Salinivibrio kushneri: one gene and its partner. The protein of the gene in region 1 interacts with the protein of each later gene in a pairwise test. Links are inferred from orthologs where the notes say so. Each region holds a gene or a part of one and is shown on either strand. Other genes may lie near its edges.

The links.
Region 2: the proteins of tusA (region 1) and N8M53_RS09950 interact in binary tests that used the Escherichia coli proteins (3 or more experiments, as listed by UniProt). The link is inferred for Salinivibrio kushneri from one-to-one orthologs.

What each region holds. Positions count from the first base shown.
Region 1 is NZ_CP114588.1:7,081-19,147, reverse strand. The notes cover bases 4,171-7,125. They hold tusA (sulfurtransferase TusA), read left to right. Parts: upstream 4,171-5,501; coding sequence 5,502-5,750; downstream 5,751-7,125. Other genes in these bases: glyQ (glycine--tRNA ligase subunit alpha), read left to right, coding at 6,720-7,125; N8M53_RS00050 (TMEM165/GDT1 family protein), read right to left, coding at 5,783-6,343; N8M53_RS00060 (hypothetical protein), read right to left, coding at 5,177-5,380; N8M53_RS00065 (MDR family oxidoreductase), read left to right, coding at 4,171-5,037. In the rest of the region: N8M53_RS00080 (YigZ family protein), read right to left, coding at 1-308; fatty acid oxidation complex subunit alpha FadB, read left to right, coding at 525-2,705; acetyl-CoA C-acyltransferase FadA, read left to right, coding at 2,722-3,885; more of N8M53_RS00065, read left to right, coding at 4,042-4,170; more of glyQ, read left to right, coding at 7,126-7,631; glyS (glycine--tRNA ligase subunit beta), read left to right, coding at 7,641-9,710; N8M53_RS00035 (valine--pyruvate transaminase), read left to right, coding at 10,090-11,343; N8M53_RS00030 (Hsp20 family protein), read right to left, coding at 12,024-12,067. UniProt on the Escherichia coli protein: Sulfur carrier protein involved in sulfur trafficking in the cell. Part of a sulfur-relay system required for 2-thiolation during synthesis of 2-thiouridine of the modified wobble base 5-methylaminomethyl-2-thiouridine (mnm(5)s(2)U) in tRNA.
Region 2 is NZ_CP114588.1:2,111,317-2,123,382, reverse strand. Bases 9,113-12,066 are described here. They hold N8M53_RS09950 (IscS subfamily cysteine desulfurase), read left to right. Parts: upstream 9,113-9,959; coding sequence 9,960-11,174; downstream 11,175-12,066. Other genes in these bases: hscB (co-chaperone HscB), read left to right, coding at 11,969-12,066; iscA (iron-sulfur cluster assembly protein IscA), read left to right, coding at 11,632-11,955; iscU (Fe-S cluster assembly scaffold IscU), read left to right, coding at 11,228-11,611; iscR (Fe-S cluster assembly transcriptional regulator IscR), read left to right, coding at 9,408-9,929; trmJ (tRNA (cytosine(32)/uridine(32)-2'-O)-methyltransferase TrmJ), read left to right, coding at 9,113-9,284. In the rest of the region: aceA (isocitrate lyase), read left to right, coding at 1-1,131; N8M53_RS09995 (CBS domain-containing protein), read right to left, coding at 1,188-1,628; tRNA preQ1(34) S-adenosylmethionine ribosyltransferase-isomerase QueA, read left to right, coding at 1,844-2,896; tRNA guanosine(34) transglycosylase Tgt, read left to right, coding at 3,009-4,130; preprotein translocase subunit YajC, read left to right, coding at 4,167-4,496; protein translocase subunit SecD, read left to right, coding at 4,524-6,377; protein translocase subunit SecF, read left to right, coding at 6,390-7,337; suhB (inositol-1-monophosphatase), read right to left, coding at 7,494-8,297; more of trmJ, read left to right, coding at 8,520-9,112. UniProt on the Escherichia coli protein: Master enzyme that delivers sulfur to a number of partners involved in Fe-S cluster assembly, tRNA modification or cofactor biosynthesis. Catalyzes the removal of elemental sulfur from cysteine to produce alanine.

The DNA of each region.
Region 1 (12,067 bases):
CGCACCACCACCGCACAAACCTCACCAACGTTCGCGCCTGATAGTTGTGCAAGCATCGGCTTACCTGCGGTTCCCGCGGGCTCACCGTCATCACCACATCCCCATTGCACGGAAGATTCAGGCCGACCGGCAACAAATGCCCAGCTGTGATGACGCGCATCAGGGTAGGTTTCTCGCAGCGACTGAATAAACTGCTTCGCCTCTTCTTCCCCAGGCGTATGGGCAAGATAGGTAATAAACCGACTTTTTTTTATTTCAAGCTCGTGCCTCACGGTTTCGGCAGGCACGGCATAGGGCGTGATCGGCATAATGCTACAACCTTTGTGTCTCAGCGACGCACTGTACCATATTCCCCCAAGCACGACAGGGACTCGGCCACAGTAAAAACAACCCATACCACATATTTTAAACATTCGTTTAACTTTTGGTTGTCATTTCTTATAACAATGATCCACACTAGGTCGCATCTGGTCTAACCAGAACACTATTCAACCAGGATGGTACTGCCAACGTGGAGAACAACCATGATCTACCAAGGAGATAACCTTTCAGTTCGTGCATTGGATAACGGCATTGCAGAGCTGACCTTAGACAGCCAAGGTTCTGTCAACAAACTGGATTTGGCAACGCTAGAAAGCTTAGACCAAGCCCTCGATGCGTTGTCGGGTCGCGATGACATCAAGGGGCTGTTGCTAACCTCTGCCAAATCAGCCTTTATTGTCGGTGCCGACATCACTGAATTTCTCGGACTGTTCGCTAAACCCGACCAAGAACTGTCTGATTGGGTATCTCGCGCCAATGCCATTTTCAATCGTTTAGAAGACTTACCCTACCCAACCCTTAGCGCGATCAATGGTCATGCACTAGGCGGTGGTTGTGAGTGCATACTCGCCACGGATCTTCGTGTCGCGGGCAAGGATGCGCGTATTGGCCTTCCTGAAACTAAGTTAGGCATCATGCCAGGCTTTGGTGGCACCGTGCGCTTGCCACGGCTTATCGGCGCGGATACTGCGATGGAAATTATCACGGCAGGGAAAGATAAACGTGCCTCTGCCGCCCTCAAAGAAGGCTTGGTGGATGCGGTCGTCGAGAATGACAACCTTCGCGACGCAGCGATTCGAATGCTTAGCCAAGCTATTGACGAGAAAATTGATTGGCAGAGTCGTCGCCAACAGAAAAAACAACCTTTAGGTCTGAATCGTACCGAAGCGGCGATGAGCTTTACCATGGCTAAAGGTATGGTGGCGCAGGTCGCTGGCAAGCATTACCCCGCACCAATGACCGCAGTGACGGCCATTGAAGAAGCCGCAGGGATGACGCGCGATGAAGCGCTTAAGGTCGAAAACCGCTACTTCGTTAAGCTGGCTAAAACCGATGTCGCGCAAGCCTTGGTGGGTATTTTCCTTAATGATCAAGTCATCAAAGGCAACGCCAAGCAAGCGGCTAAACAAGGTAAAGATACGCAGCGAGGAGCTGTGCTCGGCGCAGGCATTATGGGAGGTGGCATTGCCTACCAATCGGCGCTTAAAGGCGTGCCGGTGATGATGAAAGACATTGCTCAAGCCTCACTCGACCTCGGCATGAAAGAAGCAACCAAGCTGCTGAATAAGCAGCTAGAGCGTGGTCGTGTCGATGGTTTTAAAATGGGCCAAGTGCTGTCGTCAATCACCCCAAGTCTTCACTATGCGGGCATTGAACAAAGTGACGTGATCGTCGAGGCCGTGGTCGAGAACCCGAAAGTGAAAACCAGCGTGCTCAAAGAAGTCGAAGCGCTAGTCAGTGACGACACGGTAATTGCGTCTAACACCTCGACCATTCCTATCAATACACTGGCGGAGTCTTTATCGCGCCCTGAAAACTTCTGTGGCATGCACTTCTTTAACCCGGTTCACCGCATGCCGTTAGTTGAAGTTATCCGCGGCGAGAAAACCTCTGATGAGACCATTGCACGCGTCGTGGCCTACGCCGCCAAGATGGGTAAATCGCCCGTGGTCGTCAACGACTGCCCTGGCTTTTTCGTCAACCGCGTATTGTTCCCCTACTTCCATGCCTTTAGCTTGCTACTGCGTGACGGCGTGGACTTCCAACGCATTGACAAAATCATGGAAAAACAATTTGGCTGGCCGATGGGCCCGGCGTATCTGCTTGATGTGGTTGGTATCGATACCGCACATCATGCTCAGGCAGTGATGGCAGAAGGCTTCCCAGATCGTATGAGCAAATCTGGCCGCGATGCTATTGATGTGATGTTTGAAGCCGAGCGCTTCGGTCAGAAAAACGGCAAAGGTTTCTACCGCTACACCACAGATAAAAAAGGCAAGCCGAAAAAAGAAGCCGACGAAGCAGTCCCTGCTTTGCTCGCCCCCGTGATTGAAGGGGGTCAAGCAGAGCTCAGTGACGAAGACATTATCGCGCGCATGATGGTGCCGATGATCAACGAAGTCGCCCGCTGCTTGGAAGAAAACATCATTGCCTCTCCGGCTGAGGCAGACATCGCCTTGGTGTATGGCATTGGCTTCCCTCCATTCCGAGGTGGCGCTTTCCGTTATGTCGATACCTTAGGTGTTGATAACTACGTCGCCATGGCAGACAAATTCTCTGACCTCGGCGCTTTGTATCATGTCCCTACGGATATGAAACGTCGTGCCGGCGATAAACAGGCTTACTTTGATGTCACACCGGTCAACGCACCGCAATCAGCCTAAGTTTAAGGAGAGAACAATGAACAATGTAGTGATCGTTGACTGTATCCGTACCCCCATGGGCCGTTCGAAAGGCGGTGTATTTCGCAACGTCCGCGCTGAAGATCTATCCGCGCATCTGATGAAATCTCTGCTGGCACGCAACCCTGCGGTAGAAAGCACCAGCATTGAAGACATTTACTGGGGCTGTGTACAGCAAACACTCGAGCAAGGCTTTAACATTGCCCGTAATGCGGCACTCCTTGCTGGCATCCCACATAGTGTGGGCGCGACTACCGTCAACCGCCTGTGTGGTTCGTCGATGCAGGCACTGCACGATGCGGCTCGCGCGATTATGGTGGGTGACGGTGATACCTTCATCATTGGCGGGGTTGAGCACATGGGTCATGTTCCAATGAACCATGGGGTCGACTTCCACCCAGGGATGTCAAAGTCCGTTGCCAAGGCGGCAGGCATGATGGGGCTCACCGCTGAAATGCTCGGCCGTATGCATGGCATTAGCCGTGAAATGCAAGACCAGTTTGCCGCTCGCTCCCATGCTCGCGCGCACGCGGCCACCGTGGAAGGACGCTTCAAAGATGAGATAGCCCCCATTGAAGGTCACGATGCGGATGGTTTATTAACGTTAGTGGAAGACGATGAAGTGATTCGTCCAGAAACCACCGTAGAAAGCCTTGCTGGCCTGCGTCCAGCCTTTGACCCTGCCAATGGCACGGTCACGGCGGGCTCTTCGTCGGCATTATCAGATGGCGCCTCTGCCATGCTGGTGATGAGCGAAGAAAAGGCTAAAGCCCTGGGACTACCTATCCGTGCTCGTATCCGTGCCATGGGCGTTGCGGGTTGCGATCCGTCGATTATGGGCTATGGCCCGGTACCTGCGACTAAAAAAGCGCTCAAACGTGCTGGGCTGAGCATCGATGATATTGATTTGGTCGAGCTCAATGAGGCATTTGCCGCCCAGTCTCTGCCTTGTGTGAAAGATCTTGGCCTGATGGACAAAGTGGATGACAAGGTTAACCTCAACGGTGGTGCGATTGCGCTGGGTCACCCACTAGGTTGTTCAGGTGCACGCATCTCGACCACCTTGCTACATCAAATGGAGCGTCAAGATGCGACAATAGGCTTGGCAACCATGTGTATTGGCCTAGGCCAAGGCATCGCCACCGTGTTCGAACGCGTCTAACGATGAAGCTATCATTGACAAAGAGCGGCTGAGTCCGCTCTTTTTTTTGGCTTGCGTCATCCGGCTCGCAATCGCATAGTGATTGATGTAACGCAAGTGGTGGTAACTTCATCCGGCCTAGTATGGCCGCTCACTGACTTCAACCGGGAGAATGCTATGTTTAACGCGCTTGTCCTTGAACAACACGAAAAGCAAACCCTCGCGAAAATCACCTCGCTCGATGACGATTTACTCCCAGACGGTAATGTGACTGTCGATGTCGATTTTAGCTCTTTGAATTATAAAGACGGCTTGGCCATCACCGGAAAAGGCAAGATTGTTCGCCAATTCCCGATGGTGCCAGGTATCGACTTTGCCGGCACGGTTGCGGATAGCCAACATCCCGATTACCAACGCGGCGATAAAGTGGTACTGACTGGCTGGGGCGTTGGAGAGTCATACTGGGGAGGCATGGCAGAGAAAGCGCGAGTTAATGGCGACTGGCTCGTTCCCCTTCCTGAGGGACTAACTGCGCAGCAAGCGATGATGGTAGGCACCGCTGGGTTTACCGCGATGTTATGTGTACAAGCTTTAGTCGATGGTGGCGTGAAACCTGAAGATGGTCCTGTGTTAGTCACCGGTGCCAGTGGCGGTGTTGGCTCGGTCGCGGTCACCTTATTGCATGCTTTGGGCTATCGCGTCAGTGCCGTCACAGGTCGGCTTGAAACCAATCAAGCGTGGCTTAAGCAACTAGGCGCGGACGACGTGCTACCGCGTGAGTCCTTCAGCGCACCCGGTCGCCCGCTGGACAAGCAACAGTGGGCTGGCGCGATTGATACCGTGGGCAGTCAAATGCTCGCCAATGTCCTCTCACAAATCCAGTACGGGGGGACGGTCGCCGCATGCGGTCTTGCCGGCGGTTTCGATTTACCGGCGACTGTGATGCCGTTTATTTTGCGCAATGTGCGATTGCAAGGTGTCGATTCAGTCTCTTGCCCGAAAGCACAACGTCAAGCCGCATGGCAGTCACTCACTAAACTCCTCCCGGCCAGCTACTTTGAACAGGCATGCCACACTATCGCACTGGCGCAAACACCAGCGTACGCAGATAAAATCATTGGCGGTGAAATAAAAGGCCGTGTGGTGATTGATATTGCCAATCAAGGTGAGTAATGCAACTAGCGGCCCGCCTGCTTTCATAGGTTGGCCGTTTTTTGTGCCTGGTCGGCAAACAACGGACAAAAAAATCCCGCTCAGAGAGCGGGGAAGCCCAAGAAAACTGGGAGTGAGTGTAGCTGTTGAGTGAGTTAGCCTAGTCAGGCTGCGAGCGTGGCGTTGAGGTCGATAAGGCTTCTACCAATAACCCCAAGGCTGCGGCGCAGATTGCTAGTGTTGCCAAGAGAGTGTGCTCATGACTGTGCGTTAATCCCCAAAAGGCGAGTCCGCTAAGCCCTGTGTAAGCAGCGATACGGTGTCCATAAGCCAAGCCCAATTTGCCCGTCTGTGCTTTTCTCATGGTCTCACCTTTCGTTAACGACTTGTTAATTAATTTACACAACTCATTTACAACCGCAACCCCGTTTGAATAATTTCTCGCCATAAGTATGATCAGGTCGACACTTTTTGAGGTAAGAATGATGACATCCCCTTTTGACCACGCCGATCTTCAACTCGACGCCAACGGCCTGCGCTGCCCCGAGCCAGTAATGATGGTGCGTAAGCGTATCCGCCATATGGATGACGGTCAGACCTTGCTTATCACCGCGGATGATCCCTCCACAACACGGGATATCCCGAGTTTTTGTCGCTTTATGGACCATACCCTGGTCGCAGCCCAGACAGAGACCGTGCCGTTTCAATTTTTGATCAAAAAAGGGCTGGCATAACGCCAACCCTTACAAACCATCATTGTCTTGCGCTAACTCAGTAGATACCAGGTATCAAGGACAGCCAACGCCGCAAACATGGCTGCGGCGAGCGCCCGTACCACCGCAAATGGCACATGACGTTGAATTCTATCACCGGCCAACACCACGGGAACATTGGCCAACAGCATGCCAATGGTTGACCCAATCACCACAATCCAAAGCGCATCATTAAACTGAGCGCCCAATGCTGTGGTTGCGATCTGAGTTTTATCGCCGATTTCTGCAACAAAAAAGGCACTGAAGCTCGCCCAGAAAGCACTTTTACCCTGAATCCCTTCTTCCTCAAGCTTGTCAGGGATCAGCATCCATAAAGCCATCACGCCAAAACTGATGATCAAAACAATATGCAATACGGTATCGGTCAGTATATCGGCCGCGACCATCCCGAGCCAGGCGGCAATAGCGTGGTTAACCAACGTCGCCACGAAAATAGCAAAGATAATCACCGCGGGCTTACGAAAACGTGTCGCTAACGCCAGCGATAGTAGTTGGGTTTTATCCCCGATTTCCGCCAAGGTGACGGTGGAGATAGAAATAGCAAGAACGCTCATGACATTGCTCATCTGGGGCAGGGCTTATTATGATTCAACCACGACAACACACACGCCCCACCCCGGTTCGTGCGATTGTCGTTGGTCTCGTCAAGCCCAGAGCACCTAATGGCAGGCTTGCAATCACCATGAAGATTTTGCTTCAACTATGTTGATGATTGCCCCACTGACTGTGCAGTGGTCGACTACTCCCCAAGACGGCGCTAGTGTACGATTTGAACAATCGCTTGGCAACTTCTATTCCTCCTCCCTCTACACGCAGAAAATAAGCGAATCAAAGGCGCACAAAAATCCGCCAGCCCCCTACTGCTTGAGCGCGCTGCGAGTTATAATTGCCAGCTATTTTCTCCATTCATCAACTCGCGCGAACCTGACAATGCATAAATTCGATATCAAAACCTTTCAGGGTATGATCCTCGCGCTGCAGGATTATTGGGCCCAGCAAGGCTGTACCATTGTTCAGCCGCTAGACATGGAAGTGGGTGCAGGTACCTCCCACCCAATGACATGCTTGCGTGCACTTGGTCCAGAGCCCATTGCAGCGGCTTACGTTCAACCTTCTCGTCGTCCTACCGATGGGCGTTATGGCGAGAACCCGAACCGTCTGCAGCACTACTACCAGTTTCAAACCATCCTGAAACCGTCACCCGATAACATTCAAGAGCTGTATTTAGGCTCGCTGCGTGTGCTGGGTATTGATCCAGAAGTCCACGACATTCGCTTTGTGGAAGATAACTGGGAAAACCCAACGCTTGGCGCTTGGGGCCTAGGCTGGGAAGTCTGGCTGAACGGGATGGAGATCACCCAGTTTACCTACTTCCAACAAGTCGGCGGGCTGGAATGTAAGCCGGTCACTGGTGAGATTACCTACGGTATCGAACGTCTGGCGATGTACATTCAAGAAGTCGATTCTGTGTATGATCTGGTTTGGACCGATGGCCCATTTGGCAAAGTGACCTACGGCGATATTTTCCACCAAAACGAAGTGGAGCAATCGACCTACAACTTTGAACACGCTGATGTTGATTTTCTGTTCCGCTACTTTGATCAGTGCGAAGCCGAAAGTACCAAGCTACTGGATCTCGAGCAGCCGCTCCCTTTGCCTGCTTACGAACAGATCCTAAAAGCCGGTCATGCGTTCAACCTGCTGGATGCGCGTAAAGCCATCTCAGTGACTGAACGTCAACGCTATATTCTGCGCATTCGCACACTGACTAAACGTGTCGCCGAAGCCTACTACGCATCTCGCGAAGCGCTGGGCTTCCCGATGTGCCGACACACCAAATAAGGGAGCATCATGGCAACGCAAAATTTCCTGATTGAGCTCGGCACTGAAGAGCTACCACCCACAGCCTTGCGCACCTTGGCTGAAGCTTTTGCCAGCCAATTCGACGCACAATTGAAAGACGCTGATCTGAGCCACCAAGGGATTACTTGGTACGCCTCCCCGCGTCGCTTAGCACTTAAAGTTGCGGCGTTGAGCGATCGCCAGCCAGATAAAGTGGTTGAGAAACGCGGACCTGCGATCAGCGCCGCCTTTGACGCAGATGGCAACTCCACCAAAGCGGCCATGGGTTGGGCGCGCGGTAACGGGATTGACGTGAGCGAGGCCGAGCGCCTAAAAACCGATAAAGGTGAATGGTTGCTGTATCGTCAACACGTACCCGGTCAAGCCATCGACGTCTTATTGCCGGTACTGGCCGACAACGCCCTGAGCAAACTGCCTATTCCTAAACCCATGCGCTGGGGTGACAAAGACACCCAGTTTATCCGCCCAGTGAAAACCTTGGTGATGCTGTATGGGGACACCTTGATTGAAGGCACCATCCTTGGCGTGGCGTCCAATCGCGTGATTCGCGGTCACCGCTTTATGGGTGAATCGAGCTTAACGCTGGATCATGCTGACCAATACCCAGAGCGCCTCGAGCGTGAAGGTAAGGTCATGGCCGATTATGAAAAGCGTAAGGCATTGATTATTAAAGATGCCAAAGCAGCAGCTGCCGCGGTTGGTGGGATGGCTGAGCTGGATGAAGACTTGGTTGAAGAAGTCACTTCACTGGTGGAGTGGCCAGTGGTACTGACTGCCTCTTTTGAGGACAAGTTCCTTAAAGTGCCATCAGAAGCGCTGGTGTACACCATGAAAGGCGACCAAAAGTACTTCCCTGTCTATGACGCTAACGGCGAGCTACTACCTAAGTTTATCTTCGTCTCTAACATTGAATCGAAAGATCCGGCGCAGGTTATCTCAGGGAATGAAAAAGTCGTGCGTCCTCGCCTCGCGGATGCTGAGTTCTTCTTTGATACTGACCGCAAGCGCCCATTGATTGATCGCCTGCCAGAGCTAGATAGCGCGGTATTCCAAAAGCAATTGGGTACCATCAAAGATAAAACCGACCGCATTACGGCACTCGCAGGACAGATTGCAGAGCGTATCGGTGCCGACAAGGCACACACTGAGCGCGCGGGCCAACTGGCTAAGTGTGATCTCATGACCTCAATGGTGTTTGAGTTCACCGAAACCCAAGGCGTGATGGGCATGCACTATGCGCGTCATGATGGCGAGCCCGAAGCCGTAGCGCTGGCGCTGAATGAGCAATACTGGCCACGCTTTGCCGGTGATAAGCTACCTACGACGCCGGTCTCCTCAGCACTCGCGATGGCTGACAAAATGGATACCATCGTGGGCATCTTTGGGATTGGTCAAGCACCTAAAGGCAGCGACCCCTTCGCCCTGCGTCGTGCCGCGTTAGGCGTTCTGCGTATTATCGTCGAGAACGGCTATCAGCTTGATCTTGTCGACCTCATCCGCGATGCCAAAGCTCAGTACGATGACCGTCTGACTCACAAAGAGGTAGAGGCGGATGTCCTCGACTTTATGCTAGGTCGTTTCCGCGCCTGGTACCAAGATATGGGCTATAGCGTGGATATCATCCAAGCGGTGTTGGCACGTCGTCCAACCAAGCCTGCTGACTTTGACAGTCGCGTTAAAGCGGTGTCGCACTTCCGCAGTCTTGAAGAAGCCGAAGCGCTTGCCGCGGCCAATAAGCGTGTAGGCAATATCTTGGCCAAGTATGACGGCGAGCTCCCTAGCAGCGTCGACACTAGCTTGCTACAAGAAGACGCTGAAAAAGCATTAGCGGACGTAGTGGCAGAGAAAGTCGCCGCGGTTAAACCTTTATTTGCTGACAGCGATTATCAAGGCGCATTGACCGAGCTGGCGCAACTGCGCACACCGGTTGATACCTTCTTTGATAACGTGATGGTCATGGCAGATGATCCTGCACTGAAAGCCAACCGTTTAGCGATGCTTCATCTTATCCGTGAGCAATTCCTCAACGTGGCAGATATCTCTGTTCTACAGAAGTAATTATCAGCAATACACGACTCAGCCCCGCTATGACGCGGGGCTTTTTTTTGGGGTGTTTATACGCGTACGCCTGTCTTCGCTACCAACTCTCGTCTAACTTGCTACCAACTCTCACGCTCGTTGGTTACCGACCTCAACGACGCTAATCTCCCTGCTTATCGAACGATGCCCCGTAGGTTTCACGTGGAACATCTGGCTTGTTGTTCATTGAGCGACGCTGACCGTCAGAGTGTAGAGATTATGTAACAACTCCTGTCAACCACAGCAGTTAGTGACTATCAGCTAACAAACTTATCAGACTTTCTTTTATACAACATATTGTTGTATGTTGATTGCAGCTTAACCACAACAACGATACAGATATTTAAAGGCAGTAATCATGGAAGTCACTCACTTTGGCGAGAAGTTAGCAAATCACTCGGGCATCACACAGTTAATGGACGATCTTAATGACGGCTTGCGTAATCCAGATGCCATTATGCTGGGTGGCGGCAACCCCGCTGCGATACCGGAAATGCTCGATTACTTCAAAACACTGGGCCAATCGATGCTCGATGATGGAAGCCTCGTTCATGCGATGGCCAACTATGATGGTCCACAAGGTAAGTCAGCCTTACTCAGCGCGCTCGCCGAGCTGCTAAATAAAACCTATGGCTGGCAGCTTTCTAGCAAAAACATCATGCTGACCAATGGTAGCCAAAGTGCATTCTTCTATCTCTTTAACCTATTGGCTGGGCGCTACGCCGATGGCAGCCACAAAAAAATCTTGCTGCCCCTGGCGCCCGAATATATCGGTTATGGTGACGCCGGCATCAACGACGATATCTTTGTTAGCTACCAACCTGACATTGAATTATTGGATAACCGCCAATTTAAGTACCACATCGACTTCAGTCGCCTAAAGATTGACGAAAACATTGGCGCCATCTGTGCTTCCCGCCCGACTAACCCTACCGGGAATGTGTTAACTGATAACGAAATTCAACAACTGGACCAACTCGCACGCGACAACAATATTCCACTGATCATCGATAACGCCTATGGCACGCCCTTCCCTGATATTATCTTTGAAGACGTCGCACCGTTCTGGAATGAAAACACCATCCTCTGCTCTAGCCTCAGTAAGTTAGGCTTGCCGGGTGTGCGTTGTGGGATCGTGATTGCGAATGAAGCCGTGATCAGTGCGATGTCAAATATCAACGGCATCGTCAGCCTGTCGCCAAACAGTGTGGGGCCAGCAATGGCGCTAGCGATGATCGAACGCGGTGATCTATTACGCTTAAGTAAAGATGTCGTTCGTCCGTTCTACCAACAAAAGTCGCAGCGCACATTAAAGATGGTACTCGAGACCATTAACGATGATCGAGTTCGTGTTCATAAGCCAGAAGGAGCGATTTTCCTTTGGCTCTGGTTTAACGATCTCCCAATCTCCACCCAAGAGTTATATAAACGCTTAAAAGCCCGCGGTGTACTGGTGGTACCCGGGGAGTACTTTTTTATTGGCGTCGAGAGTGAAGACTGGCCACATGCCAAGCAATGTATCCGAATGAACTACGTGCAAGATGATAGTGTGATGCAGAAAGGCATTGATGTTATTGCTGAAGAAGTCGCTCGCGCTTATCAAGAAGGCTAACATGTTTCACGTGGAACCATTGGACAATAGTGTTCCACGTGAAACCTCTCTTGCTTGTCATATATCACTACCAGCACTGCGGTAACGTCGTAACGTTCATTTCGATTGTTTTAGAGAATGATGGAGACTAGGCGCTTAGCCACTTCAGCCTTCATCTATCCATATGTAGTTCATACTTCCCTTACTACTCCACTTCTTATCCCACGCCAACTACGCAGATTGACCACTGGCAAACATGTGCTTTTGATGCAATCCTCACTTGCCTTCTCATCGTTAATCCCATACTAGGGCAATTATAGGAAAAGCAATAATGTCTGATGACACTCGGAGCATCAGGTGTAGTAATTGCTATATGAGCCAGCATCTTCTTCACTCTATACGACCAACCAACTATTTTTGTCGATGAGCATGGGTACTCAGTAAATACAGGAGGAAGCACAGTGAAGAAACTGAAAGAAAAGATGCCATCCACCCGTACGTTGACCGGCATAGAATATAGAAGAGGTTTCACGTGGAACCTGCTAACGTCGGGGTAAGAATCAGTGCAGCGATTACAGTGGAAGCGTCCAATTAATACCAGTCTTTAGTGTACCCTTTACGCGCGACAACATATTGAACAACCAAGCAACAAAAAGGGCAGCCATGCTGCCCTCTCCTTTTCGTATCGTTCTGGCCGACACTTACTCAGCGTTTTCGAGTAAACGGCTACCGATTTCGATGCGAC
Region 2 (12,066 bases), 2.1 Mb from region 1 along the record:
GTCAACGGCAGTGCGAAAAAAGGCTACGTCAATTGCTTGGGTGCACTCACTGGCGGTCAAGCGGTACAGCAAGCAAAAGCGGGTATCGAAGCGATTTACCTATCAGGCTGGCAAGTGGCGGCTGACAACAACACAGCCTCAAGTATGTATCCAGACCAATCCCTGTATCCGGTTGACTCTGTGCCCGCTGTCGTCAAGCGTATTAATAATGCGTTTCGCCGAGCGGACCAAATTCAGTGGTCTAAAGGAAGTTCACCGGAAGAGGGCACGGATTACTTTTTGCCGATTGTAGCGGATGCCGAAGCAGGCTTTGGTGGCGTGCTTAACGCCTACGAGCTGATGCGCAACATGATTGAGGCTGGCGCTGCAGGCGTGCATTTTGAAGACCAGCTCGCGTCAGTGAAAAAATGCGGCCACATGGGCGGGAAAGTGTTGGTGCCGACCCAAGAGGCGGTACAAAAGTTGGTAGCGGCACGCCTCGCTGCGGATGTGGCGGGCACAGATACTTTGGTGATTGCGCGTACTGATGCCAACGCGGCGGATCTATTAACCTCAGATTGCGACCCATACGACAAAGACTTTATCGTTGGCGAGCGCACAGCCGAAGGTTTCTATCGCGTGCGTCCAGGGATTGAGCAGGCCATTTCTCGTGGTTTGGCGTATGCGCCTTATGCCGACCTGATTTGGTGTGAAACCGCGAAGCCGGACTTGGAAGAAGCACGCCAGTTTGCTGAAGCCATTCATGCCCAATACCCAGACCAGCTTCTGGCGTATAACTGTTCACCGTCTTTCAACTGGGAGAAAAACCTGGATGCCGAGACCATCGCGCGCTTCCAGCAAGAGCTGTCAGACATGGGCTACAAATATCAGTTCATTACCTTAGCGGGTATTCATAACATGTGGTACAACATGTTCGACCTGGCCCACGCTTATGCGCAAGGTGAAGGCATGCGTCACTATGTTGAAAAGGTTCAGCGTCCAGAGTTCGCTGCCGCAGAGCGTGGCTACACCTTTGTCGCGCACCAGCAAGAAGTAGGCACTGGGTATTTTGACCAAATGACCAATATTATCCAAGGTGGCCAATCCTCGGTGACGGCATTAACGGGCTCGACAGAAGAAGACCAGTTCTGATAGCGAGATAAAGGTTATCTATCAACAAAAAGGGAGTGCTTGACTCCCTTTTTTATTTATTCGCCCTCTTCAACGGGCTCACTTTCTTCTTGGATCTCGAGCAGTGTCGAAGCGATGGCGACAAAATCACTGTCGGTGATGATCCCAACTAAACGCTGGTGTTTCACTACCGGCAAACAGCCTATTTTACGCTCCAACATGGTTAGCGCTGCCGCTCGTAAGGATGCGCCTGGGTCGACCGTGAATAATTGCTTATCAATAAAGTGTGACAGGGGGGTATGAATCTGGTGATCGCCATTGGTGGTTTTGCCCAGTGACGAGGCTTGCGCTGACAGCACATCTCTTTGGGTGACCAGTCCTAATAAACGCTCATCATCATCCACAATAGGTAGGTGACGGAAGCGTTCGGCGCGCATTAAACGGTGTGCATCGTCAAGTGTGTGGTTAGGGCTAAGCGTATGTGGATGCCGGGTCATCATATCATCAACAATAAACATGGCACCTCCTTGTCGTTAGAACACAGGGTTACTTTTACTGTAGTGCAGTTGTGCTGGGTTAGACGTGATATGCATCAAGATAACTACGCGCATCGGGGCAAATGTTGTGTCCAAGGGGACCTGTGCAAACAATGCCTGAATCAAGCATGCAGCTTGCTTGATCTTCACGGTGGGCTACCTATACTAGCGGCCTGCTTTTTATCTAGGCAAAGGTCATGCAATTATCCGATTTTCACTTTGAACTCCCCGATGAGTTAATTGCGCGCTATCCGCAACCGGATCGTAGCGCGAGCCGCTTGCTCTCGCTCGATGGCACCAGCGGTGACGTGGTACATCGTCAGTTTAAAGACATCCTCGAGCTGGTTGAGCCGGGTGATCTGATGGTGTTCAACAACACGCGCGTGATCCCGGCGCGTGTGTATGGGCGCAAAGCCTCGGGGGGTAAAATAGAGGTGCTGGTGGAGCGTGTGCTTGATGAGCAGCGCTTCCTCGCCCATGTGCGTGCCTCTAAAGCCCCCAAACCCGGTGCTGAGCTTTTTCTCGGTGATGAGGGACAAGTCGCGGCTCAGATGGTGGCGCGCCACGATGCACTATTTGAAATTAAGCTCAATCACGATCAAGGTGTGGTGGACACGCTCAATCAAATTGGTCATATGCCACTGCCGCCCTATATTGATCGCCCTGATGAAGAGAGCGATAAAGAGCGCTATCAAACGGTGTACGGTGAGAAGCCAGGGGCAGTCGCTGCGCCCACTGCAGGCCTACACTTTGATGATCAGGTGATGGCTGCCCTCAAACAAAAAGGCGTCAACATCGCCTTTGTTACCTTGCATGTCGGTGCGGGCACATTCCAGCCAGTGCGGGTGGATAATATCGAAGAGCATGTGATGCATGCCGAGTATGCCGAAGTGCCACAAGAGGTCGTTGATGCGGTGAACCATACCCGTGCGCAAGGCAAGCGGGTGATTGCGGTGGGGACCACCTCGGTGCGTTCACTGGAAAGTGCGGCACAGGCGGCCAAGCAAAAAGGTGAGCCACTGTCCCCGTTTTTTAATGACACCCAGATTTTTATCTATCCGGGGTATCAATGGCAGTTAGTGGATGCATTGGTGACCAATTTCCACCTGCCGGAATCAACCTTGATTATGTTGGTAAGTGCCTTTGCCGGTTACCAACACACCATGACGGCTTATCGTGCCGCGGTTGAAGAGCGCTATCGCTTTTTCAGCTATGGCGATGCCATGTTTATTACCCGTCAGCACAACTGACGACATGATGAGGACACAGGCTCTCATGCCTGTGTGCGCTATGCTTGCGACAGAGTCAATCTGTTAGCATAAGACACACGCCAGACTGTTTCTCTGGCACTGAGGAGGATTCGTGGAATACGAACTGAAAAAAACCGACGGACGCGCCCGCCGTGGCCGCTTAATTTTTGAACGCGGCACCGTGGAAACGCCCGCTTTTATGCCGGTGGGCACCTATGGCACCGTCAAAGGGATGACCCCTGAAGAAGTGAAAGGCACGGGAGCGGAGATCCTGTTAGGGAACACGTTCCACCTGTGGCTACGCCCAGGTCAGGAAATTATGCGACTGCACGGGGATTTGCATGACTTTATGCAGTGGCATGGCCCTATTTTGACCGATTCAGGCGGTTTCCAAGTGTTCAGTTTGGGCGATATCCGCAAAATCACCGAAGAAGGGGTGCACTTTCGCAATCCGGTTAACGGCGATCGCATCTTCATGGACGCAGAAAAATCGATGGAAATCCAATATGACCTGGGTTCAGACATCGTGATGATTTTTGATGAGTGTACGCCGTATCCTGCCACACACGAAGAAGCGAAAAAGTCGATGGAAATGTCATTGCGCTGGGCGAAGCGTAGCCGCAATCATTTCGACAAATTAGGTAACAAAAATGCCTTGTTTGGTATTGTACAAGGCGGTGTTTACGAAGACTTGCGTGATGTGTCAGTAGAAGGCCTTACCGAGATTGGTTTTGATGGTTACGCGGTTGGCGGCCTAGCGGTCGGGGAGCCAAAAGAGGATATGCACCGGATCTTGGAGCACACTTGCCCGCAGCTTCCAGAAGATAAGCCCCGCTATCTAATGGGCGTGGGTAAGCCTGAAGATTTGGTGGAAGGTGTGCGCCGTGGCGTAGATATGTTCGACTGTGTAATGCCTACCCGAAATGCCCGCAACGGCCACCTGTTTATTACTGGCGGTGTGATCAAGATCCGTAATGCGAAACATAAAAGTGATACCTCGCCTTTGGATCCTGAGTGTGACTGTTACACTTGCCGCCATTATAGCCGTGCTTACCTCTACCATTTAGACCGCTGTAATGAGATCCTAGGCGCGCGACTCAATACTATCCACAATTTGCGCTACTATCAGCGAGTGATGGAAGGTTTGCGTAACGCGATTGACGAAGGTAGATTAGATGCCTTTGTAGCGGATTTCTACGCGCGTCGTGGCAAGGAAGTGCCGCCGCTCGATTAATTTCGAATTCAACAACTAGAACGAGGACGTGATTGAATGTTTATCTCACAAGCTCACGCAGCCGCTGAAGCCGGACCACAAGGTGGCGGAATGCAGCTTTTTATCATGCTTGGTCTCTTTGCGGTGATTTTTTACTTTATGATCTACCGCCCGCAATCTAAGCGTGTCAAAGAGCACAAAAACCTGATGGCATCTATGAGCAAAGGGGACGAAGTGCTAACTGGGGGTGGTTTAGTGGGTAAGATCACTCAAATCGCTGAAGACAATGACTTTATTGTGATTGCCCTCAACGATAACAACGAAGTGACCATCAAAAAAGACTTCGTGACGGCAGTACTGCCTAAAGGTACTATCCAGTCTCTCTAATTCTCGCAACCATAAAGGATGCATGCTGTGCTAAACCGTTATCCTTTGTGGAAGTACATCATGGTGCTAGTAACCTTGGTTATTGGCATCGTGTATGCGCTTCCCAATTTATACGGTGAAGATCCAGCAGTACAAATTTCCGGGGCGCGTGGCGCCTCGGTAGATATGACTGCCTTGGACTCCATCAAACAGACCCTCGAATCGAACGACCTTTCCTACCAATCCATTGCGCTCGAAGACGGTACCGTCTTAGCCCGCTTTAAAGACACGGAAGCACAAATCAGTGCCCGTGATGCCTTGATGTCGCGTTTCGACAGTGATGACTATGTGGTCGCCTTAAACTTAGCGCCTGCAACGCCATCGTGGCTGGATGCGCTGGGTGCCACTCCGATGAAGCTTGGCCTAGACCTACGCGGTGGGGTGCACTTCCTGATGGAAGTGGACATGGATGCAGCATTAGAAAAGCTGATCACCCAGCAAGAAGACAGCTTCCGCACCGACTTACGTGAAGCGCGTATCCGTTATCGTGGCTTGCGTGTAGAAGATAATACCCGTGTGGTGGTGAACCTGCGTAATGCGGAAGATGCTAACAAAGCGCTAGATCTGCTCTCGAACAACTACCTCGACATGAATTTTTCTGTCGATGAAGACGAAGGTCGCCTGACAGCCGTTTACAAAGAAGAGCGGCTAAAAGAAATTCGTAATTACGCGGTTGCGCAAAATATTACCATTCTGCGCAACCGTGTGAATGAACTTGGTGTGGCCGAGCCTTTGGTTCAACGCCAAGGTGCAAGCCGTATTGTGGTTGAACTCCCTGGCGTGCAAGACACGGCACGTGCGAAAGAAATTCTCGGTGCCACCGCGACCTTGGAATTCCGCGAAGTGGATCAAGACGCCGACTTATCTGCCGCCATGGCTGGCCGTGTACCACCAGGCAGTGAGCTGATGCGTACCCGTGATGGCCGTCCCGCCGTGCTGAAAAAGCGGGTCATTTTGACGGGCTCACACATTACTGACGCCAGCTCGTCACGCGACGAATACAGCCGCCCTCAAGTCAATATCTCTCTCGACAGCGAGGGGGGAGACAAGATGGCTGACTTCAGTAAGCGCAATATTGGTGAGCTGATGGCGACGGTATTCGCAGAATACAAAGACAGCGGCGAGCGTGACGAAAACGGCAAAGTGATCTTGGAAAAACACGAAGAAGTGATTAACCAAGCCACGATACAGTCTGCTTTGGGACGCAATTTCCGCATCACAGGCATCGACTCTGCTGCTGAAGCACACAATTTGGCGCTACTGTTGCGAGCGGGTGCCTTGATTGCACCAATCTCGATTGTTGAAGAGCGCACTATTGGTCCATCAATGGGGCAGCAAAATATCAACATGGGTGTGCAAGCCTGTATCTGGGGCTTGGTGGCGGTGATGCTCTTCACCTTGGTTTACTATCGTCGCTTTGGTCTTTTTGCCAACTGCGCCTTGTTCGCCAATATCGTCCTGATCATCGGTATTATGTCTTTGATCCCTGGGGCAACCATGACGCTGCCTGGTATTGCCGGTATTGTCCTGACGGTGGGGATGGCGGTCGACGCCAACGTGCTTATTTTTGAGCGCATCCGCGAAGAAATCCACGAAGGCCGTAACCCTCAACACGCAATCGACCGTGGTTATTCTAATGCGTTTAGTACCATCGCTGATGCCAATATCACCACCTTGATCACTGCCATCATCTTGTTTGCAGTGGGAACGGGCGCGATAAAAGGCTTCGCGGTGACACTGTCGATCGGTATTTTGACCTCGATGTTTACAGCCATCATTGGTACGCGTGCACTGGTTAACCTGGTGTACGGTGGTAAGCGCGTCAAGAAACTGTCGATTTAAGGGAGTCCAAGCATGTTTCAAATATTTAAGCCGGACATGTCGATCAACTTTATGCGTTGGTCTAAATTGGCCTTCGTTTTGTCCATCGCCATGATTGCCGCGTCTGTCGTCACCCTATCTACCAAGTGGTTAAACTGGGGGCTCGACTTTACTGGCGGTACCTTGATTGAAGTGGGCTTTGAACAGCCTGCTGACTTACCGCAAATTCGTGAGTCGCTCGCCGCTGACGGCTTCGGTGATGCCGTGGTCCAAAACTTTGGCAGTGCCACGGATGTGATGGTGCGCCTGCGTCCGCGCGATGACATGGAAGGCGAGAACCTAGGTAATGAAGTGCTTAATGCCATCAAAGCAGGCACGGGTGATCAGGTAGAAATGCGCCGCATCGAGTTTGTTGGCCCGAATGTGGGTGACGAGCTGACCGAAGCGGGTGGGTTGGCGATCATCATCGCACTGGTTTGTATCCTGATCTACGTGTCGTTCCGTTTCGAGTGGCGTTTGGCCGCGGGCGCGGTGATGGCACTGGCGCATGATGTGATCATTACCTTGGGTATTTTCTCCTTGTTCCAAGTCGAAGTGGACTTGACCATTGTCGCTGCGTTGCTGACAGTGGTGGGGTACTCGTTGAACGATACCATTGTAGTATTCGACCGTATTCGTGAGAACTTCCGCAAGCTGCGTAAAGGTGAGTCAGATGAAATCATTAATGCCTCTGTCTCTCAGACGCTAAGCCGAACGACTATCACCTCGGGCACTACATTATTTGTGGTGATTGCGCTGTTCACCTTGGGTGGGTCGATGATCCACGGCTTTGCGATGGCCTTGCTGATTGGTATCACCGTCGGTACCTACTCTTCAATCTACGTAGCGTCTGCACTGGCATTGAAGTTGGGGATTGCGCGTGAGCACCTCTTGGTGCCAGAAGTGGAAAAAGAAGGACAAGAATTCGACGCTATGCCTTAATACGCTCGCCCTGCCTGCATGATGGTGGGGCGACGTTTTGATTATTGGGGGTAAGCACTTAGCATGGTGCGCATCTCAAAGAGGCAATTGGTGATTGAACGACACAAAAAAAGCGACGCTCATCGAGCGTCGCTTTTTTATTCCCTGAGGGGAGTATTATTTTTTCATCGACTCAGGCGCGTTTTCGCGTACTTTGGCCAGCATGCCTTTTACCACACGTGGCGCGCCGCTTACGACATTACCGCTACGCATGTAGTCGGTACCGCCGTTAAAGTCGGTACAAATCGCTCCAGCTTCGCGGGCAATCAATTCGCCTGCAGCGATATCCCAAGGCTTAAGGCCAAGTTCAAAAAAGCCATCAACACGGCCTGCGGCTACATAGCAAAGATCGAGTGCGGCCGAACCGGTGCGACGGAAGTCAGCACAATCGACAAACAACGCGCTCACAACTGCCATAAAGCCTTCAGCATGTTGCTTCGCTTTGAAAGGGAAGCCCGTTGCTAGGATGGTGCCGTCCAGCTCTTTTGCACTACCGGTACGAATACGTTTGTTGTTGAGTTGCGCGCCAGCACCACGTTGTGCGGTGAACAGCTCATTACGGATAGGATCGTAAACGCAGCCGATCTCAGTGCGGCCTTTAATGCGCACCGCGATAGACACGCTGAAATGCGGAAAGTCGTTAACGAAGTTGGTGGTGCCATCCAGTGGGTCGATGATCCATTGATAGTCGCTATCTTTCCCTTCAGCCACGCCTGACTCTTCGCCAACAATGGTGTGGTCCGGGTAGGACTTTTTGATGATGTCGATGATGATTTGTTCTGCCGCTTTATCGACGTTAGTGACAAAGTCATTACTGCCTTTTTGTGCGGTTTCGATGTTGTCTCTGTTTTCTGCAGATTTAGCGATAAAATCGCCAGCCTTCCGTGCAGCACGGACGGCGATGTTTAGCATCGGATGCATACGGTTTTCCCAACGGATGTTAAAGAACGAAAGCGGAGCGGAGTATAACAGAGCCAGAGCAAAAGGAAAGTGGGTATTTTTTGACCTAAGCGATATCACCGAGCTGGCGCGACACGCTTAGCTGAGAAGTATTATCGATTGCACTGTGATAAACTGCGCAGATCTGACAGACCCCTGCTCACCCCACCGAGGGTGCACAGCGTAAGAGACGAAAACAACATCATGCTAGATCAAATCCGCGTTGTATTGGTGGGGACCTCCCACTCCGGTAATATTGGCTCGGCAGCCAGAGCGATGAAAGTCATGGGGCTTAGCAATATGACCCTCGTAGCGCCTGACTGTGACGTGGATGGTCAAGCCATTGCGTTGGCAGCCGGTGCCAGTGATATTGCCAATAATGCGCGGGTGGTCGGGACCTTAGAAGAGGCAGTGGCAGACTGTGGCCTTGTCGTCGGTACCAGTGCGAGAAGCCGGACGCTCGAGTGGCCGATGCTAGATGCGCGCGAATGCGGTAAAAAGGCGGTTGAAGAGGCCAGTGCTCATCCGGTGGCGATTGTTTTTGGCCGCGAACGCACTGGCTTGACCAATGAAGAGCTGCAAACATGCCATTATCATGTCTCGATTCCGTCAAACCCTGACTACAGCTCGTTAAACCTCGCGATGGCGGTGCAAACCCTGTGCTATGAAATGCGCGTCGCTTGGTTAGACAGTCAAGCATACCAAGGGTCTAGCGTTGAAGAGACTTACCCTTTAAATGAGGAGCTCGCTCGGTTTTATCAGCACCTTGAAACCGTACTGACTAAAACGGGATTTATTCGCACCCAGCATCCTGGGATGGTGATGACCAAGTTGCGTCGGCTGTTTAACCGAGCGCGACTGGAGAGCCAAGAATTAAATATCTTGCGCGGCGTGCTGTCCTCTATCGAAAAAGTGACCAAACAAGCGGCATCGAGCGAGCAAAATACCGATAATCATCGCGCTCAGTGATCCTTTCAAGCGAACACGCGTAAACCTGGAGTGAAAGCCTGACAAAAATACTCAGGTAAATACTTGACCAAATTACTCGGGTATGTAACTATCTGAGCATCTATTCACCACAGGTAGCGTGTTATGAGATTGACTTCGAAAGGCCGTTATGCGGTTACCGCCATGCTCGATGTGGCGCTTCATGCCGAGCAGGGCCCAGTGCCACTGGCGGACATCTCTGAGCGTCAAGGCATTTCCTTGTCTTATCTTGAGCAACTTTTTTCACGGCTCCGTAAATCGGGGTTGGTGACAAGTGTACGTGGTCCCGGCGGCGGGTATCGTCTCGGTGTTGCGGCAAGTGACATTGCCGTAGGTGCCGTGATTGCTGCCGTTGACGAATCTGTCGACGCGACCAAGTGCCAAGGTAAAGCGGATTGCCAAGGCGGCACCCGTTGTTTAACACATACTCTGTGGCACGACTTAAGTGCCCGAATTAGCGGCTTTTTAAACGACATCACGCTCGGTGAGCTGATGCATGATAATGAAGTGAAGCAAGTAGCAGATCGTCAGGACGCTAAACTGGATGCCTCATTGGCGCCCAGAAATACATTTAGCTCGAAGGTCAAACAAGATAGCGCCACCATAGGCGTGAACGTTCGCTCCTGATGACCAATGTCGGTGTAATTGGAGAAAAACATGAAATTGCCCATTTATTTTGATTATTCAGCCACGTGTCCGGTGGATCCGCGCGTTGCTGAAAAAATGAGTCAGTACCTGACCATGGACGGGTTTTTTGGTAACCCGGCCTCTCGATCACACCGCTTTGGCTGGCAAGCAGAAGAAGCGGTTGATACAGCGCGTGAGAACATTGCCAATTACTGCAATGCCGACCCACGTGAGATCGTATTTACCTCTGGGGCGACTGAGTCAGACAACTTGGCTATCAAAGGTATTGCCAATTTCTACTCCAAGAAAGGCAAGCACATTATTACCTGCAAAACAGAGCATAAAGCCGTGCTTGACCCTTGCCGTCAATTGGAGCGTGAAGGCTTTGAGGTGACCTATCTTGAGCCGGAAGAAAACGGCTTGGTCGATCTGAAGAAACTCGAAGCAGCGATGCGTGACGACACGATTTTGGTGTCAATCATGCACGTGAACAACGAAATCGGTGTGATTCAAGACATTTCTGCCATCGGTGAGCTTTGCCGTGAGCGCAAAATTATGTTCCATGTTGACGCGGCTCAGTCAGTCGGGAAAGTGCCACTGGATGTCAAAGAGATGAAGATCGATTTGATCTCGTTCAGCGCACACAAAGCGTACGGCCCGAAAGGCATTGGTGCCTTGTACGTTCGCCGTAAGCCACGCGTCCGCATTGAAGCGCAAATGCATGGTGGTGGTCACGAGCGTGGCATGCGTTCAGGCACATTGCCAACCCACCAAATCGTGGGCATGGGCGAAGCGTTCCGTATCGCGAAAGAAGAGCGCGAAAAAGACTTTGAGCATGCACTGGCGCTGCGCAACCGCTTTTATGAAGGCGTGAAAGATTTAGAAGAAGTTTACGTCAATGGAGACTTGGAACAGCGTGTTCCACATAACCTAAACGTGAGCTTTGCATTTGTTGAAGGCGAGTCTTTGTTGATGGCATTGAAAGATCTGGCGGTATCGTCAGGGTCTGCGTGTACCTCAGCAAGCCTTGAACCTTCCTATGTGCTTCGAGCGCTTGGACGCGACGATGAGCTTGCACATAGCTCGCTGCGCTTCTCATTTGGTCGCTTTACGACTGAAGAGGAAGTGGATTATGCGATTGAGAAAGTGCGTGAAGCAGTCAACAAGCTGCGTGAAATGTCACCACTTTGGGACATGTACAAAGACGGTATCGATCTAAGTACCGTTGAATGGGCGCACCACTAACTCGAATAACGCGCCAGCTGGCAACAGTGAGCAATCATATTGAGGAAACGATTATGGCTTACAGCGATAAAGTAATTGACCACTACGAAAACCCACGTAACGTTGGCTCGTTTGAGAAAGGCGACCCATCGGTTGGTAACGGCATGGTTGGTGCCCCTGCGTGTGGCGACGTCATGAAGCTACAAATCAAGGTGAATGACGAAGGCATCATCGAAGACGCCAAGTTTAAAACATACGGCTGCGGCTCGGCGATTGCCTCGAGCTCGTTGGTCACCGAGTGGGTGAAAGGCCGCTCAATTGACGACGCTGCTGCGATCAAAAACTCTGAGATCGCTGAAGAACTAGAGCTACCACCGGTGAAGGTGCACTGTTCTATCTTGGCGGAAGACGCCATTAAAGCAGCGGTCAGTGATTACAAGAAAAAACACCAGCAGTAAAACGAAGGGGTTGTTGATATATGGCTATTACCATGACTCAGGCGGCAGCAGATCGCGTCAGAGCGTTTCTCAATAACCGTGGCAAAGGCATTGGCTTGCGCCTGGGCGTGAGAACGTCAGGGTGTTCAGGCATGGCCTATGTACTCGAATTTGCGGATGAGCTGCAAGAAGGCGATCAGGTTTTTGAGTACGATGATGTCAAGGTAATCGTCGATGGTAAGAGCTTGCTCTATCTCGAAGGGACAGAGCTGGATTTTGTCAAAGAAGGCCTGAATGAAGGTTTTCAATTCAACAACCCTAACGTGAGTAGTGAATGTGGTTGTGGCGAAAGCTTCAACGTGTAATCCGTGAGAGCACATGAATCATTTTGAACTTTTCGAGCTACCGTATCAGTTTGAGCTGGACGGTAGCTCGCTTTCTTCAACATTTCGGGAATTGCAGCGCCAGTACCATCC